DNA from 4 places in the Streptomyces sp. NPDC048389 genome. Region 2 is predicted to be linked to each of the others. Evidence: riboswitches for the same ligand, from Rfam matches in the RefSeq annotation. Region 2 holds a riboswitch; each other region holds the start of a gene.

The links. Region 2 has a riboswitch for cyclic di-AMP ahead of AB0903_RS18220 (M23 family metallopeptidase). Riboswitches for the same ligand answer to the same signal wherever they lie in the genome.
Region 1: another riboswitch for cyclic di-AMP. It lies ahead of AB0903_RS20410 (M23 family metallopeptidase); the one in region 2 lies ahead of AB0903_RS18220 (M23 family metallopeptidase).
Region 3: another riboswitch for cyclic di-AMP. It lies ahead of AB0903_RS23950 (C40 family peptidase); the one in region 2 lies ahead of AB0903_RS18220 (M23 family metallopeptidase).
Region 4: another riboswitch for cyclic di-AMP. It lies ahead of AB0903_RS32145 (LysM peptidoglycan-binding domain-containing protein); the one in region 2 lies ahead of AB0903_RS18220 (M23 family metallopeptidase).

The regions. Positions count from the first base shown of each region.
Region 1 covers NZ_JBEZKP010000029.1:17,411-21,448, forward strand. The annotation lists gene AB0903_RS20405 (PrsW family intramembrane metalloprotease) at 1-615, shown strand, start outside; gene AB0903_RS20410 (M23 family metallopeptidase) at 781-1,827, opposite strand; cyclic di-AMP (ydaO/yuaA leader) riboswitch at 1,838-1,993, opposite strand; gene AB0903_RS20415 (PP2C family protein-serine/threonine phosphatase) at 2,310-3,455, opposite strand; tRNA gene AB0903_RS20420 (tRNA-Met) at 3,668-3,741, opposite strand; gene sigJ (RNA polymerase sigma factor SigJ) at 3,890-4,038, shown strand, end outside.
Region 2 covers NZ_JBEZKP010000024.1:2,291-6,328, forward strand. The annotation lists gene AB0903_RS18210 (HPr family phosphocarrier protein) at 1-116, shown strand, start outside; gene AB0903_RS18215 (GntR family transcriptional regulator) at 313-990, opposite strand; gene AB0903_RS18220 (M23 family metallopeptidase) at 1,336-2,118, opposite strand; cyclic di-AMP (ydaO/yuaA leader) riboswitch at 2,131-2,292, opposite strand; gene AB0903_RS18225 (pitrilysin family protein) at 2,533-3,900, opposite strand; gene AB0903_RS18230 (pitrilysin family protein) at 3,918-4,038, opposite strand, start outside.
Region 3 covers NZ_JBEZKP010000039.1:28,025-32,062, reverse strand. The annotation lists gene pcrA (DNA helicase PcrA) at 1-1,977, opposite strand, end outside; cyclic di-AMP (ydaO/yuaA leader) riboswitch at 2,230-2,422, shown strand; gene AB0903_RS23950 (C40 family peptidase) at 2,424-3,608, shown strand; gene AB0903_RS23945 (hypothetical protein) at 3,671-4,024, opposite strand.
Region 4 covers NZ_JBEZKP010000078.1:18,734-22,771, reverse strand. The annotation lists gene AB0903_RS32155 (hypothetical protein) at 155-607, shown strand; partial or broken gene AB0903_RS32150 (cellulose-binding domain-containing protein) at 775-2,061, shown strand; cyclic di-AMP (ydaO/yuaA leader) riboswitch at 2,471-2,628, shown strand; gene AB0903_RS32145 (LysM peptidoglycan-binding domain-containing protein) at 2,633-3,439, shown strand.

The DNA.
Region 1 (4,038 bases), on a different contig from region 2:
ACCGTGCTGACGGGCCTCGGTTTCGGTTTCGCCGCCCTCGGCGCGCGCCGCCACCGGCGGCTGCGGCGTATCGCGCCGCCACTCCTCGGCCTGACCCTCGCGATGGGCATGCACGCCCTGTGGAACGGCTCGGCGTCGATGCTCAGCCCGTGGGGCTTCTACGCCGTGTACGGGGCGTTCATGGTGCCGGCCTTCGGGCTGCTCGCCTGGCTGGCGATATGGAGCCGCCAGCGCGAGCTGCGCACGATATCCGACGAGCTCCCCGCCTACGCCGCGGCGGGCTGGATACCGGCGGCCGAGCCCCGGGCCCTTTCATCGATGCGGGCCCGCACGATGGCGCGCGACTTCGCCCGGCGCACATACGGCCCGGCCGCCGGCCACGCGGTGTCGGAGTACGAGTCGTTCGCGACATCGCTGGCCTTCCTGCGCCGACGGGCACACCGGGGCGCGGCGGGCCCGGACTTCGCGGAGCGCGAGCAGGAGCTGCTGCACCATCTGTGGCAGCGTCGACAGGTGGCGGGGCCGTCACTGGCGTACGCGGCCCGGGCGACGAGCCGCGCACCGGCGCCGCCTCCGTACCGCGACTACGGCGGCTACAACCCGTACCGCTCCTGACCCGCGCCGGTCCCCCGTCGAGACGGCGGGATGTCCATGACCCGCGCACGGCGGGATGCCCTGGCGTCGGGGCGGGTGTGCGGCGGGGGCGGGAGGAGACATGGATGTGCCCGGCACGAAGCAGCGCATGGGGTGAGCATGCGGCGCCCCCGTACCGGGCAGGGATCAGACCGTGAGGCCCTTGCTGCGCAGCCAGGACATCGGGTCGATGCCGGAGCCGCCCGGGGTGTGCACCTCCAGGTGCAGGTGAGGCCCGGTGACGTTGCCGGTGGCGCCGACGCGACCGATCGTCTCGCCGGTGGTGACCGTCTGGCCCGCGCTCGCCGTCATCGACGACAGGTGGGCGTACAGGACCTCGGTGCCGTCGTCCAGTTCGAGGACGATGCGGTAGCCGTAGGAGCCGGACCAACCCGCGGACTTGACCGTACCGCCGTGGACGGCCTTGACCGGGGTGCCGGTCGGGGCGGCGAAGTCCAGGCCGGTGTGCTGGCCGGAGGACCAGAGGGAGCCGGACTCGCCGTAGGTGGAGGTGATCGTGTACGAGGAGGTGGGCAGGGAGAAGCTCTTCGCGAGCTCGGCGAGACGCTCGGCCTCCGCCTTGGCCCTGGCCGCCTCCTCCGCCTTGCGCTTCTCCTCGGCGGCCTTGGCCTCCGCCTCGCTCTGCTGCTTCGCGGCCGCGGCCGCGGCCTGTTCCGCGGCGAGCTTCTCCGCCGCGGCCTTGGCCTCCGCGTCCGCCGCGGCCTGCTGCTGCTCGGCCTGCTGGAGGATGCGGGCGCGCAGTGCCTCGCCGGCGCCCGTCGACTGCGCGGAGCTGTCGCCACCGTCGGCCACGGGCGCCGCGGCGGCGGTCAGCGGGGCGGTGTTGACCTCGCCCGCGGCGTCGGAGTCGCCCGAGACCAACGAGCCGACGCCCGGAAGGGACTTGGCATCGGGAAGGTTGTCCGTGATGGCGTCGGGAAGGGAGATGGAAACCGCCGGCTTGTCCTGCGCGGTGGCTATGCCACCGGCGCCGACCGCGGCGATCACACCGACGCCGAGCACCGTGGAGCTGCGGGCGAGTCCGCCGCGCTGCTTGATGACACGGTGCCGGCCGCGCACGGGGCGGATGGACTCCTCGGTGGGATTCCATTCCTCCCAGGTCCGCTCGGGCGCGTCGCCACCGGCGTGTTCGGACGCGAAGCGGGTTTCTGGGGCAGGCATGTTGGACGCCACGAAGGCGTACTCCTTCCTTCCTTCTCGCCTACCGGGTTAGCTGACGGGTTCGGAGCAGGAAGGTCTCCTACGGGCGCCTCGACCGCGAACTGCACGGCAAGAGGTGCCCGATTCACCCCAATTGGTGGTTCCCCGGCTCCCTTGCGGGATTCGGCGCGTGCGCACGGTGCCGCCTCTGACGACGGCTGGGACGACCGCGCTGCGTTATCGAACGTTAATAGACGGCGGGGTCGGATTCCAAGCCGTTCCGGTTGATCATTAACGATTCGGACGGGGACTTAATCGGACAGACACCCCCGCAACGGGGCGACTTGATCAAACGTCAGGACCGGACCTTTTTCTGACGTTGTATCAAATGTTATGCGGAGGGGTGTCCCTCGATCACAGGCCGTGAGGACGGGGGCGGTGGACCGGCTGCGCCGCCCCGTCGGCCGGCGTGCCCGGCGGCGCCATCCGCTTCCGCTCCCTGCTCACGTCTCCTGTCACGTCTCATGGGGAACCACCGGCACCGTCCTGCGCCGCTCCGGCTGCCCCCGCGCCGGCCGGCCGACGGCCAGCAGCGCCATGTCGTCGTTCGACCCGCCGCCGGTGTACCGGCGTACGTCGTCGACGAGCGCGTCCAGCAGCTCCCCGGGCCCCGGGAAGAGCCGCCCGGCGAGCCGTTCGACCGGGTCGTAGAAGACACCGCGGTCGTCACGCGCCTCCGTGACGCCGTCCGTGTAGAGCAGAAGTGTCGCCCCGTCGGGCAGCGGGAACTCCTCCGCCCGGTCCGGCCACTCCCCCAGACCCATGCCGAGCGGCAGCGCCGCCTGCCGCGGCCGCAGAACGTCCAGCGCACCGTCGGCGTGCAGCAGCAGCGGCTCCGGATGCCCCCGGTTCACCAGCCGCACCATCGCACCGCCGCGGGGAATCTCGCCCAGCACGGCAGTGGTGAAACCCTCCACCGCGTCCAGGCCCTCCCGCCGAGTGCCCTCCCGCTTGAGGGCACGCTCCAGCCGCTGCCCCACGCCCTCGAGCGAGCGCTCCTGCTCCGCGGCCTCACGGAACGCACCGATGATGACCGCCACGGTCCCCACCGCCCCCAGCCCCTTGCCACGGACGTCGCCCACGATGAGACGCACGCCGTACGGGGTGTCCTGCACAGCGAAGAGGTCACCGCCGATGAACGCGCCCTCCTGCGCCGCCTCGTACCGGGCGGCGATGTGCAGACCGCCGATCCGGTCTGCCGGCGCGGGCAGCACGGCGCGCTGCGCGGTCTCCGCGATCACCCGGGCCGAGGCCAGCTGTTCGCCGCTGCGTTGCACGACCCTGTTGATGAGCAGCGCGAGGGCCGCCACGGTGAGCACGGTGGTGGTCTCGGTGAGGGCGGTGATCTGCGCAGTGGTCCCGTTCGCCACATGCATGCCGCTCACGCCCATGAGGGCGGCGACGCCCATGAGCAAGGTCATCACGAACGGGAAGAGGGGGGCGGCGAGGAGCGGCGCGGCCGCGAAGAGCGGCACCGCGGTGAAACGAGGAGGCGTCAGCAGGTCGAAGACCACGCCTGCGACGATCATCGCCAAGGGCAGGGCCCGGACGGACCACGGTGCCCGCCGCACGCCGCCCTGATCACGCCGCTGCTGTCCCAAAGATGGTCTCCTGCCGGGTCCGCTGACGGCTGCGGACAGTACCGCGCCCTCCTCAGGCTGAGCGTCGACGCGCCGCACAATTACTTCCCGTCGCCCGGCCGGGCGAATGCCGAGACGGTCGGGACAGTCACCGGGAGCAAAGCCGGCAGCCTGGAAAAGCCACCGGCCCGGTGGGCGATCGTGGAGATCGACCACCGGGCCGGTGTCATCAGTAGCGGGGACAGGATTTGAACCTGCGACCTCTGGGTTATGAGCCCAGCGAGCTACCGAGCTGCTCCACCCCGCGTCGGTGAACACAACCTTACGGCATCCCGAGCAAGATCAACTCCACCTTTTCCGCGCAGCCGCCCCGACGCCGTCACATCACCCCTCCTCCGTTCGTCAGACATACGGACAACCGGATGATCAGTGCACGACGAGGGGACGGAACGACGATGGACGACCACGACTTCCTGGCCGAGCGGTTCGAGGCGCACCGTACACAACTGCGCGCGGTCGCCTACCGGATGCTCGGTTCACTGAGCGAGGCGGACGACGCCGTCCAGGAGGCGTGGCTCCGGCTCAGCCGTAGCGACTCCGACGG
Region 2 (4,038 bases):
CACAGGGCGGCGAAGAGATCGTCCTCGCTTCCGACGCGGACGGCGCCGAGGCCGCCCTGGACCGTCTGGCGAAGCTGGTGGCCGAGGGGCTCGACGAGCTCCCCGAGACGGTCTGAGCGGAGGGGCCGCACGGTCCGGCCCCTCGCACGACACGACCGCGGTGCCCCGGTCCGGGGGTACCGCGGTTTCGTCCTACCGGAAACTGCCACGCGTTTTCGCGGGCACACGAATTCCCGGACGACGCCGGGAAAAGAGTAGCCATAAAAGAAAAAGAGGCCGACAACGCAGCACTTCTTTTGTATACGCCTTCTGTTAATTCCGGCCGCTCGTGGTGTTTACGGCATGTTGCGAAGTCCTCACGCGCACGGTGCGCCGCAGCCGGTGCGCCCCGGCGGAGCGCTCCGCGTGCAGCGCCGTCAGCGCCCGCGCCCGCTCCGCGTCGCCGCGGGCCACGGCATCGACGATCGCGCCACGCTCGGCCCACGCCTCGACCGGCGCGGCCGACTGCTCCACCGCGTACATCCAGGCGATCTTGTGCCGCAGCTGGGTGAGCAGCGCGGTCAGCCCGGGGCTGCCGCAGGACTGGGCCAGCGTCTCGTGGAACCAGTTGCCCAGCGAGCGCAGGTCTTCGCCCTGTCCCCGGCGCGCCCTCTGCTGCCCCAGCCTGACCAGGCCGCGCAGCACTTTGAGATGCGCCTCTGTGCGGCGCTGCGCGGCGCGTGCCGCCCCCAGCGGCTCCAGCAGCATGCGGATCTCCAGGAGGTCGGCGGCCTCCTGTTCCGTGGGCTCCGCGACGCATGCGCCGGCGTGCCGCCGGGTGACGACGAACCCCTCCGACTCCAGCGTGCGCAGCGCTTCGCGCACCGGGACCCGGGAGACCCCGTAGCGGCGGGCGAGCTGCTCCTCGGTGAGCCGGCTGCCGCGCTCGAAGACACCGGAGACGATGTCGTCGCGGATCGCCGTGCATACCGAGTGCGCGGGAATACGCATGACCGAACCTCCGCCTTGATCCGAGCGAAACGCAGCCGTTCGACGTGTCTTCCCGTGACTCTATTGCAATGTGCGCCGTTTTCCGATGGCGGCCGGGAAACCATGGAAATCTCTTGGTGCACACGCAGATGACGGAATGGCGGAAACGGCACGGAATACGCCGAAGGCCCCCGGCGCGGTGCCAGGGGCCCTGCGAGCGGATGCGACGGTCCGGCCGGACGGACGGGCCGGGCCCCTCCGGCAGAACGCCGGGCCGGGCCCCTCCGGCAGATCCGGCAGAACGAACGGACCGGGTCCGCACCGGCAGAACGGACGGGCCGGACCCGCGCCGGCCTTGCCCCGAGGTCAGACGGCGACGCCGTGCGAGCGCAGATAGGCGACGGGGTCGATGTCCGAGCCGTACTCGGCCGTGGTCCGCGCCTCGAAGTGCAGATGCGGTCCGGTCGAGTTGCCGGTCGAGCCCGACAGGCCGATCTGCCGGCCGGGGGTGACCTGCTGGCCGACGACGACGTCGATGGACGCCAGGTGGCCGTACTGGGTGTAGGTGCCGTCGTTCATCCGGATCACGACGTTGTTGCCGTACGCGCCGGCCCAGCCGGCCTCCACGACGGTTCCCGAGCCCACCGCCACGACGGAGCTGCCCGACGGGGCGCGGAAGTCGACGCCGGAATGGGAGCCGGAGGACCACAGGGCGCCGCCGGCCTTGTAGCCGGTGGTCACGAAGGAGCCGGCGATGGGGAGTTGGAAGGAGTTCAGCCGCCTGCGCTCGGCCTCACGGGCGGCGCGCTCCTCGGCCTCACGGGCCTCCTCGGCGCGCGCCTCGGCCTTGCGCTTCGCCTCCGCCGCGGCCTTCTCCCGCGCACGGGCGTTGGCGGCGGCCTCCTCGGCCTCCCTCTTCTGGGCGGCGGCCTGGTCTGCTATCTCGTCGGCGAGCGACCCCATGGTGACGATCCGGGTGAGGCCGGTGTCCTCGGCGGAGGAGGTGTCGGCGGTGGCGGCGAGGGCCGGGGAGGCGAAGGTTCCGACGACGCCGGTGGTGGCGAGTGCGGCGGCGCCGGCCAGGTTCGCGCTCCTGCGCGTCAGACGGCTCGGGGCACGATGCTTCCCGGTGGCACGGGTGAACGCCATGAAGAGGCTGGTCCTTTCCTTCCTTCTCGCCTACCGGGTTAGCTGACGGGTTCGGAGCAGGAAGGTCTCCTACGGGCGCCTCCGCTCGGGCGAAGGTGTCCGATTCACCCCAGGGACGATTGGGTCCCCGGCTCCCCAGGCTCGCGCCTGACGGGGACTCGGCGATGGCTGCCCGATGTCGCGGGCGCGACGATCTCCAGGCGGACAGCCGGACCGACGCTAGGCATCTCATCCGTCGATCACCAAACGGACAGCCTGTTTTGTAGCGCATGCCACAGGGCAGACAGGCAATCTCTCCAACAAAGCGGACATACGACGGAACCCCGACAAAAGAACCGAAGCCGGGGTTCCGCTTGTTGGCACCTGCCACAGGGTCCGCCGTTTTCGGCCTTCTGTCCGATCGGCGGCTTCCGTTCAGCCCGTGACAACCGTCACTTCACCGATGCCGAGCGCCTTGACGGGCTCGGCGATCTGCGACGCGTCGCCGACGAGTACCGTGACCAGCCGGTCCACCGGGAAGGCGTTGACGACGGCCGCGGTCGCCTCCACCGTGCCGGTCTCCGCCATCCGCGAGTACAACCGGGCCTGGTAGTCGTCCGGCAGGTGCTGCTCGACCTGGTCGGCCAGAGTCGCCGCGACGGAGGCCGCCGTCTCGTACTTCAGCGGGGCCACGCCCACCAGGTTCTGCACGGCGACGTCGCGTTCGGTGTCGGTGAGGCCCTCGGCCGCCAGCGTACGGAGCACCTTCCACAGGTCCTCGAGCGCGGGGCCGGTGTTGGGCGTGTCCACGGAGCCGCTGATGGCGAGCATGGCCGCACCGGAGCCGTCCGGCGCCGAGAGCAGCACCTGGCCGAAGGCCCGTACGCCGTAGGTGTAGCCCTTCTCCTCGCGCAGCACCCGGTCGAGGCGGGAGGTGAGGGTGCCGCCGAGGCAGTACGTGCCCAGCACCCGGGCGGGCCAGACACGGTCGTGGCGGTCGGCTCCGACCCGGCCGATGAGCACCTGCGTCTGCACGGCTCCGGGACGGTCCACGACGACCACCCGGCCGGTGTCGTCGGCGCTGATCGCGGGCACGGGGTGCCGGTCGGCCTTGTCGCCCGTCCAGCTGCCGAGCGAGTCGCCGAGCACGGCGTCCAGGTCGACGCCGGTGAGGTCGCCGACGATCACGGCGGTCGCGGTCGCGGGGCGCACATGGGCCTCGAAGAAGGAGCGCACGGCCGCGGCGTCGATCCGGGACACCGTCTCCTCGGTGCCCTGGCGGGGTCGCGAGACGCGCAGCGCGGCCGGGAAGAGCTCCTTGGAGAGCTGCTTGGCGGCGCGGCGGCCCGGGTTGGCCGTCTCGTGCGGGATCTCGTCGAGGCGGTTGCGGACCAGCCGCTCGACCTCGCCGGCCTCGAAGGCGGGCGCCCGCAGTGCCTCGGCGAGCAGGCCGAGTGCCTTGGGGAGCCGGGAGACCGGGACCTCCAGCGACACCCGCACGCCGGGGTGGTCGGCGTGGGCGTCCATGGTGGCGCCGCAGCGCTCCAGTTCAGCCGCGAAGTCCTCCGCGGAGTGCTTGTCGGTGCCCTCCGACAAGGCCCGCGCCATGATCGTGGCGACACCGTCGAGGCCCTCGGGCTCGGCGTCCAGCGGGGCGTCGAGGCAGACCTCGACGGCCACCACCTGCTGGCCGGGCCGGTGGCAGCGCAGCACCGTCAGGCCGTTGTCCAGCGTGCCGCGCTCGGGGGCCGGGAAGGCCCAGGGCCGGGCGGTGCCCGGAGTCGGCTGCGGGTGGAGGTCCATGGTCACGGCAGCGTCGCTCACTGGTCCGTCCCTTCGTGCTCGTGTCCGTCGGCCGCTTCGGTCTCTTCCGCGGCGACCGGTTCGTAGACCAGCACCGCCCTGTTCTCGGGGTGCAGACGCGCCTCGGCGACCGCCCGC
Region 3 (4,038 bases), on a different contig from region 2:
CTCCATGCCGGTCAGGAACACGACGGGGAACTCGAGGCCCTTGGCGGTGTGCAGCGTCATCAGCGTGATGACGCCGGTGCCCTCGCCGTCCTCGTCCGGGATCTGGTCGGAGTCGGCGACGAGCGCCACCTTCTCCAGGAACTCGGCGAGCGTCCCCGCGCCTTCCTCGTCCCCGCGCTCCTGCTCGAACTCGAGCGCCACGGACGCCAGTTCCTGCAGGTTCTCGATACGGGTCTCGTCCTGCGGGTCCGTGGAAGCCTGCAGTTCGGCGAGGTAGCCGGTCCGCTCCAGCACGGCCTCCAGCACGACGGCGGGGCCCGCGCCCGAGTCGGCGACGGTACGCAGCTCCTCCATGAGCACGTTGAACCGCTTGACCGCGTTGGCGGAGCGGGCCGCCATACCGTACGCCTCGTCGACCCGCTTCAGGGCCTGCGGGAAGGTGATCTTCTCGCGGAGCGCGAGAGCGTCGACCATCGCCTCCGCGCGCTCGCCGATGCCGCGCTTCGGCACGTTCAGGATGCGGCGCAACGGGACGTTGTCCTCGGGGTTGGCGAGGACGCGCAGATAGGCCAGCACGTCGCGGACCTCCTTGCGCTCGTAGAAGCGCACACCGCCGACGACCTTGTAGGGCAGGCCGACGCGGATGAAGATCTCCTCGAAGACACGCGACTGGGCGTTCGTACGGTAGAAGACGGCGACGTCGCCGGCCTTCGCCTCGCCCTGGTCGGTGAGCCGGTCGATCTCGTCGGCGACGAACTGGGCCTCGTCGTGCTCGGTGTCCGCGACGTAGCCGGTGATCCGGGCACCCTCGCCCGCGTTCGTCCACAGGTTCTTGGGGCGGCGGGACTCGTTGCGCTCGATGACGGCGTTGGCGGCGGACAGGATCGTCTGGGTGGAGCGGTAGTTCTGCTCCAGCAGGATCGTCGTCGCGTCCGGGTAGTCCTCCTCGAACTGGAGGATGTTGCGGATGGTCGCGCCGCGGAAGGCGTAGATCGACTGGTCGGCGTCACCGACGACGCAGAGCTCGGCCGGGTCGAGGTCCTCGTAGCCGGTGCCGACCAGTTCGCGCACGAGCGTGTACTGGGCGTGGTTGGTGTCCTGGTACTCGTCGACGAGGACGTGCCGGAAGCGGCGGCGGTAGTGCTCGGCGACGTCCGGGAACGCCTGGAGCAGGTGGACCGTCGTCATGATGATGTCGTCGAAGTCCAGGGCGTTGGCCTCGCGCAGCCTCGCCTGGTACATCCGGTACGCCTCTGCGAGCGTCTTCTCAAAGCCTCCCCCAGAGCCTTCGGCCTGGGAGGCACCCCCAAGCGCCTGGTCGGCGAAGGTCTCCTCGTCGATCAACTCGTTCTTCAGGTTCGAGATCTTGGCACTGAAGGACTTCGGCGGGAACTTCTTCGGGTCGAGGTCCAGATCGCGGCAGACCAGTGACATCAGCCGCTTCGAGTCGGCGGCGTCGTAGATCGAGAACGACGAGGTGAAGCCGAGCTTCTTGGACTCGCGGCGCAGGATGCGCACGCACGCGCTGTGGAAGGTCATGACCCACATGGCGTTCGCCCGCGGGCCCACCAGCTGCTCGACGCGCTCCTTCATCTCACCGGCGGCCTTGTTGGTGAAGGTGATCGCCAGTATCTGGCCGGGGTGCACATGCCGGGTCCCCAGCAGATGCGCGATGCGGTGCGTGAGCACCCGGGTCTTGCCCGAGCCGGCGCCGGCCACGATGAGCAGGGGCGACCCCGTGTGCACGACGGCGGCACGCTGCTGTTCGTTCAGCCCGTCGAGAAGCGCGGCGGGGTCCACGACGGGGCGCGGCGCGCCGTCGCGGTAGTACCCGTCGCGAGCCGGAGGCACGTCGAAAGCGCCCTGGAAGAGGTCGTCCGGGACCTGTTCCGGAGCCGAATCCTCGGGCGGCGGTGGATGCTCGTCCCCGTGGGGCTGGAGATCCGCCAGGAAGCTGTCGTCAAAGAGGCTGCTCATCGCCTAACGAGTCTAGGCGGCCGCACCGACAACCGTGGCCGCACGGCAACACCGGAAGGCGGCCACGATCGGTGACGGGACGAATCCGCCAGGCGACAGATCCTCCACCGGAGGCCCGGCCCGGGCGACCCGCCGAAAAAGGTCACGAACATGTATCGGACAAATCGAACATCAACCTTCACAGCAGCTGCACGAGTTGGCTAGCGTGCTCGACCAGGCGGCCCGCACCCCTCCCGGCGAACCACGCCGAACGGGCGGCCTGCGCCGAATCCGACCTCCCGCCATGGAAGTTCGGAACCGGGGACCCACCCTCCTGACGTCGTCTTCGACGCAGGAGGCCCAGCACCACCGGGGTGAATCGGACCGCGCTCCACTCGGTCCGTAGGGCACCTTCCGTTCGCCCGAACCCGACAGCTAACCCGGTAGGCGGTCCACGGAAGAAGGAGATGCCGGCCTTGGCGTCGCATCGCAAGCCCCGCAGCCGAACCGCAAAACCGTCCTCCGCCGTCGGGTTCACCACCGCAGCCCTCGCAGGTGTGACCCTGCTCTCCACGCAGAGCGCGACCGCCGCGCCCTCCGAGCCGAAGCCCAGCATCGAAGAGGTGCAGAAGAAGGTCGACGACCTGTACCGGCAGGCCGGCAGCGCCACGCAGGAGTACAACAAGGCCAAGGAAGCCACCGGCGAGAAGCGCCGGGAGGTGGACCAGCTCCTCGACGAGGCGGCCGAGCGCACCGAGAAGCTCAACGTGTCCCGCCGCGCCCTCGGCAACTACGCGGCCGCGCAGTACCGCACCGGCTCCGTCACGCCCACCGCCGCGCTGATGTTCGCGGACAGTCCGCAGGCGTACTTCGACCAGACCCAGCTGATGGACCGGATGACGGACCAGCAGCGCAGAGCGGTCAGCGAGTACGAGACCGAGCGGGCGGCGGCGGCCAGGCAGCGTGCGGAGGCGACCAAGCGTCTCGAGTCGCTCACGGACTCCCAGGAGGCGCTGCGCACCAGCAAGCAGACGGTGCAGACCAAGCTCGCGGAGGCGCGCACCCTGCTGGCGACGCTGACCGCGGAGGAGAAGGCACGGCTCGCCGCGATCGAGCGGAAGAAGGAGGAGGAGGCCCGCCGCAAGGCCGAGGAGAAGGCCGCGGCGGAGGCCCGCGCCAGGGCGGAGGCCGAGCGGCAGCGCGCGGAACGCGAGACGCCCCCGGTCACGGACACCGGCACCGGCACCACCGACCCGGGGACGGGCACCGGCACCGGCACCGGCACGGACGACGGCACCTACACGGCCAAGGCCGACAAGGTCCTCGCGTTCGCCCGCGCCCAGATCGGCAAGCCGTACGTCTGGGGCGCGACGGGCCCGAGCTCGTACGACTGCTCCGGCCTCACACAGGCCGCGTGGAAGGCGGCCGGGGTGGACCTGCCGCGCACCACGTGGGACCAGGTGAAGGTCGGCACCCGCGTCGCCACGGCGGATCTGCTCCCCGGTGACCTGGTCTTCTTCTACGACGACATCAGCCACGTCGGGATCTACATCGGCGACGGCAAGATGATCCACGCCCCCAAGCCGGGCACGAACGTCCGCGAGGAGTCCATCTACTACATGCCGATCCACGGCAGCGTCCGCCCCGCCTGACCCCGGACGCACGAGTGCCCGGGCGGCCGGAGCCGCCCGGGCACTCGTGCGTCCGGTCCGGATCAGGTCCAGAGGGTGGCGATGAAGATGTTGGCCGCGGTCAGGCCGCCCACCGCGCCGAACAGCGCCTTGTCGACCTTCTCCTCGTCCCGCTTGACGTACACGAGGCCGAGGATCACCACCAGGACCGCCAGCTTGACGCCGATCTTGACGTTGTTCACGGCCTGGTCGTCGGCCTGGTTCAGACCCACCAGCGCCACGCCCGTGACCAGCATCGTCAGCGCGCCGTGCAGCATCGCCGGATTGAAGCGGGCCGTGCCCTCTCCCATGGCCTTCATCTGGGTCAGGAATCCGCCCAGCAGCGAGGCGATACCGATGACGTGCAGGGCGACGAAGACATTGATGAGTACGTCCATGGCCGGAGCCTAAC
Region 4 (4,038 bases), on a different contig from region 2:
GTCCGCCTCGACGGGGACGGCGCTGCCCAGCCGGCCCGTCGGGGTGCTCGGGCTGGTCGTGGGCAGCAGCCTGCGGGAGCAGATCGTCTGACGGAGCCGATCGGTTCCCTGGTTCCCGCTCACCGGGGCCGGGCGGCCTTCTACGATCCGATGCATGGGTCCCGAGGTGCTGGAACGCATCACCGCGCGGCGCGCGGAACTGGACGAACTCGAAGAACATCTGGCCAAGCAGTTAACGCGGGTGCGGGCCGAGCGCGACGAAATCGCCGTCGCCGAACGGGTCCTTGAACGGGTGAGCGAACAGATCGCCGGCGAACGTGCCTCGGCCGCACCGACGCCCGGGCACGTGGGCGGACGGGCGGTGACGCTGATCCCGCACCGCACGTCAGAGGTGGAGGAGACCACACTCCCGCCGGACTACCAGCGCATCCTCGCCATCGTGCGGCAGGTCGCCGGACCGGTCATGACCCGGCAGGTCGGCGACGCGCTCGGGGTGGACGTCAGCGTGCGGGCCAAGCTGGAGCCACTGCGCGGGAGGCTGGTCAGACTCGCCGATCGCGGCTGGCTGCGGAAACTGCCCGACGGCTGGCTCACCACCCGCCTATGACCGGGGACACTGCCGCCCGGAACTGTGCGACGCGAGCGTAACCGGGGTGCCCCCGGCGGCCGTTGGAAATGTGTGACGAAAATCAGAGAACGCGCCGAGGACACCTGTCCGCTTGTCTACCAGTGCCGTCTGCCGCTGACATCCTGGCCCACCTGCGCGCCGCCGGCCTCGCCGACCTCGTCAGCCCGCCGTCGGGGGCGCCCCTGCTCAGCGGGCTTCTCGACATCGGCGGCTTCCGCCATACCGACCTCGACGCCGTGCCCGAGAGGATGTTCACCCGGCCGACCATGTCGGCGACCACCGGTCTGGACTTCGCGGAGGCCGCTCCCGACACCGTCGTACGGGTCGGCAACGCCGACGCCGCCCCGCACATCGCCTTCTCCACGGACAACGGCGCCAACTGGTTCCAGGGGTCGCAGCCCGCGGGGGTGAGGGGCGGCGGCACGGTTGCCGCCGCGTCGGACGGCAGCGGCTTCGTCTGGAGCCCGGACGGCGCCGGTGTGCACCGCACCACCGGCTTCGGCAGCTCGTGGACGGCATCCAGCGGCATCCCGGCAGGGGCGATCGTCGAGTCCGACCGCGAGAACCCGAAGAAGTTCTACGGCTTCAAGGCCGGCACGTTCTATGTGTCGGCCGACGGCGGCGCCACCTTCACCGCCGGGGCGTCCGGACTCCCGGAAGAGGGAAATGTCCGCTTCAAGGCGGTTCCCGGTGTGGAGGGAGACGTCTGGCTCGCGGGCGGCACGGCGGACGGGACGTACGGGATGTGGCACTCCACGGACTCCGGAGCGACCTTCGTGAAGGTCTCCGGCGTGGACGAGGCGGATGCCGTCGGCTTCGGCAGGGCGGCGGCCGGCGCCTCGTACCAGACGCTCTTCGCCAGTGCGAAGATCGGCGGTGTCCGCGGCATCTTCCGCTCCACGGACGCGGGGGCGAGCTGGACGCGGATCAATGACGACGCACACCAGTGGGGCTGGACCGGGGCGGCGATCACGGGCGACCCACGGGTCTTCGGCCGGGTGTACGTGGCCACCAACGGGCGCGGCATCATCTACGGCGAGTCGTCGGACGGGGACGGTGGCGGCAACCCGGGCCCGGGTCCGGGCCCCGGCCCGGAGGAGCCGCCCGCGGGCACCGGCTGCAGGGTGACGTACACCATCACGAACGAGTGGTCGGGCGGCTTCCAGGCCGATGTGACGCTCACCAACACGGGTGACGCGGCTCTGGACGGCTGGGAGCTGCGCTGGACCTTCCCCGACGGGCAGAAGGCCGGACGGATGTGGAACGCCACCCACCGGCAGACCGGGGCCGAGGTGACGGTCGGCAACGTCTCCTGGAACGGCACGGTGGCCGCCGGTGCTTCCGTGGGCTTCGGCTTCACGGGGGACTGGTCGGGTGAGAACGACAGCCCCGACGCCTTCACCTTGGGGGGCGAGGGCTGCACCGTCGGCTGAGACGGACCGCGGCCGGCACCGCGGGGTTCCCCGGCCTGCGCCGGGAGCCTCGCGGTGCTTTGGTGTAAATGTCCGTTATGAATAATTTGGCCGAACTGTACTGAAGGTGAATTCCGGGCGATTGTTGCGAGTTGGCGCAGGGGAGACGGTCGGGCGGGGCCCGCGGTTGCGCGACCGGCCCGTGATGTCAGTCACCTGGCGCTGAGCAACGGCAATGTCACTCGACCCCCCACTCCCCTTGGGCGAAAGGGGGTTTGAGTTTCTTGACGCGGTAATGACAATAGGAAATCACCCCTGCGGAACCGCCTTTCGGATTGTGATCCACAATTCGGCACTTGTTTCGCCGGGACGCTCTCGCTTACGGTCACCGTCAATCCGGGTGGACCGCCGAATCCTGCCGCCGTCCGGAAACCAGACCGCAACGACTCACGTACGGCAGGAGCGGGGGAACCAGGTAAGCCGCCGATCCGGAATACGGAACGGCTCGGGGTGAAGTCGCATTCCCGTGCGGCCGGGCATCTCCAGCCCGAACCCGACAGCTCACCTCGCAGGCGACGGAGAGGAATTCACCATGCCCACAGAGGGTAAGCACCGTCGTACCAGGGCCCGTTCGCTGACCCGCGGAATCATCGCCGTGAGCACGGGCGGCGCGGCCCTGGCCCTGCCGCTCATCGGCGCCACCGCTGCTCAGGCCGCTCCCGCGGCACAGCCGGCCGCCGTGACCGCTCCGGCCGCCGCCGAGAAGTCCGACCCCGTCGTCTATTCCGTGGTCGCCGGCGACTCCCTTTCCAAGATCGCCGCCGCGCATTCCCTCGACGGCGGCTGGAAGCAGCTCTACAAGGACAACCGGAAGGCTGTCGGCGACAACCCGTCGCTGATTCACCCGGGCCTCGAGCTGACGATCGGCGCCGCCTCCGAGGCAGAGGCGAAGGCCGCGCCCAAGAAGGCCGACCGTGCCGCCGAGACCGACCGTGCGGACCGCTCGGAGCGGAAGAGCGCGCCGGTGGCCAAGGCCACTGCGGTGAAGACGGAGAAGGTCGCCGCGAAGCCGGCCTACGCCGACAACCTCGACGGCTGGATCAAGGAATCGCTGGACATCATGGCCCAGCACGGAATTCCCGGAAGCTACGAGGGAATTCACCGCAACATCATGCGGGAGTCCTCCGGCAACCCGATGGCGATCAACAACTGGGACATCAACGCCATCAACGGCACGCCTTCGAAGGGCCTGCTGCAGGTCATCCAGCCGACCTTCGACGCTTACCACGTCCCCGGCACGTCCTACGACCTGTACGACCCGGTCGCCAACATCACCGCCGCGTGCAACTACGCCGCCGACCGGTACGGCTCGATCGACAACGTGAACGGCCCTTACTAGACAGAACCTGCGCGACGGCTGATCCGTCGCCCTCGGTTCACCGGGCCGGTGCCCGGGGCGCGCCCCACGCGCCCCGGGCACCGGCTTTGCCGTGTCCGGCCGTTCGAACACATGGAACGAGGAGAGCCGCGGCGCGACGGCGGCCCCCACACCGCACCATCGCATGCACGGTCTCGTCGGCCGTCCGGCCACGGCGACCGCACTGCCGGCGGCGCGACGGTCCTGAGCGCGTCGGCCGGCGCCACCAGCCGGTTGCACCGCTTCGGCGGCCGCACCGCGCGCCGTCCGGCCCCGTCGCCCCGCGGAGCGCCACGGCCACGGCCCCGCCGGCCGGTACGGCACCGACCGCGCCGACGCCGACCGGTGCCAGGCCGTACCGGGACCGGCCGATGAACGCTCACACCCGGGCGAAGCCCGCGAGAAGGTCGCCCCGCGGCGGCGTGGATTTCCGTGTGGGCGTCGGACACCCGGTGTCCGCAGTCATGGCCGGAGGCTGCGACGATCACCCGGCCGGACGGCGGGGATCGGGCGCCCGACCACGAGTTCCGGCGCGGGGTCCGGCGGACGCATTGGTCTCGTACGGCTTCGTCGTCCATACT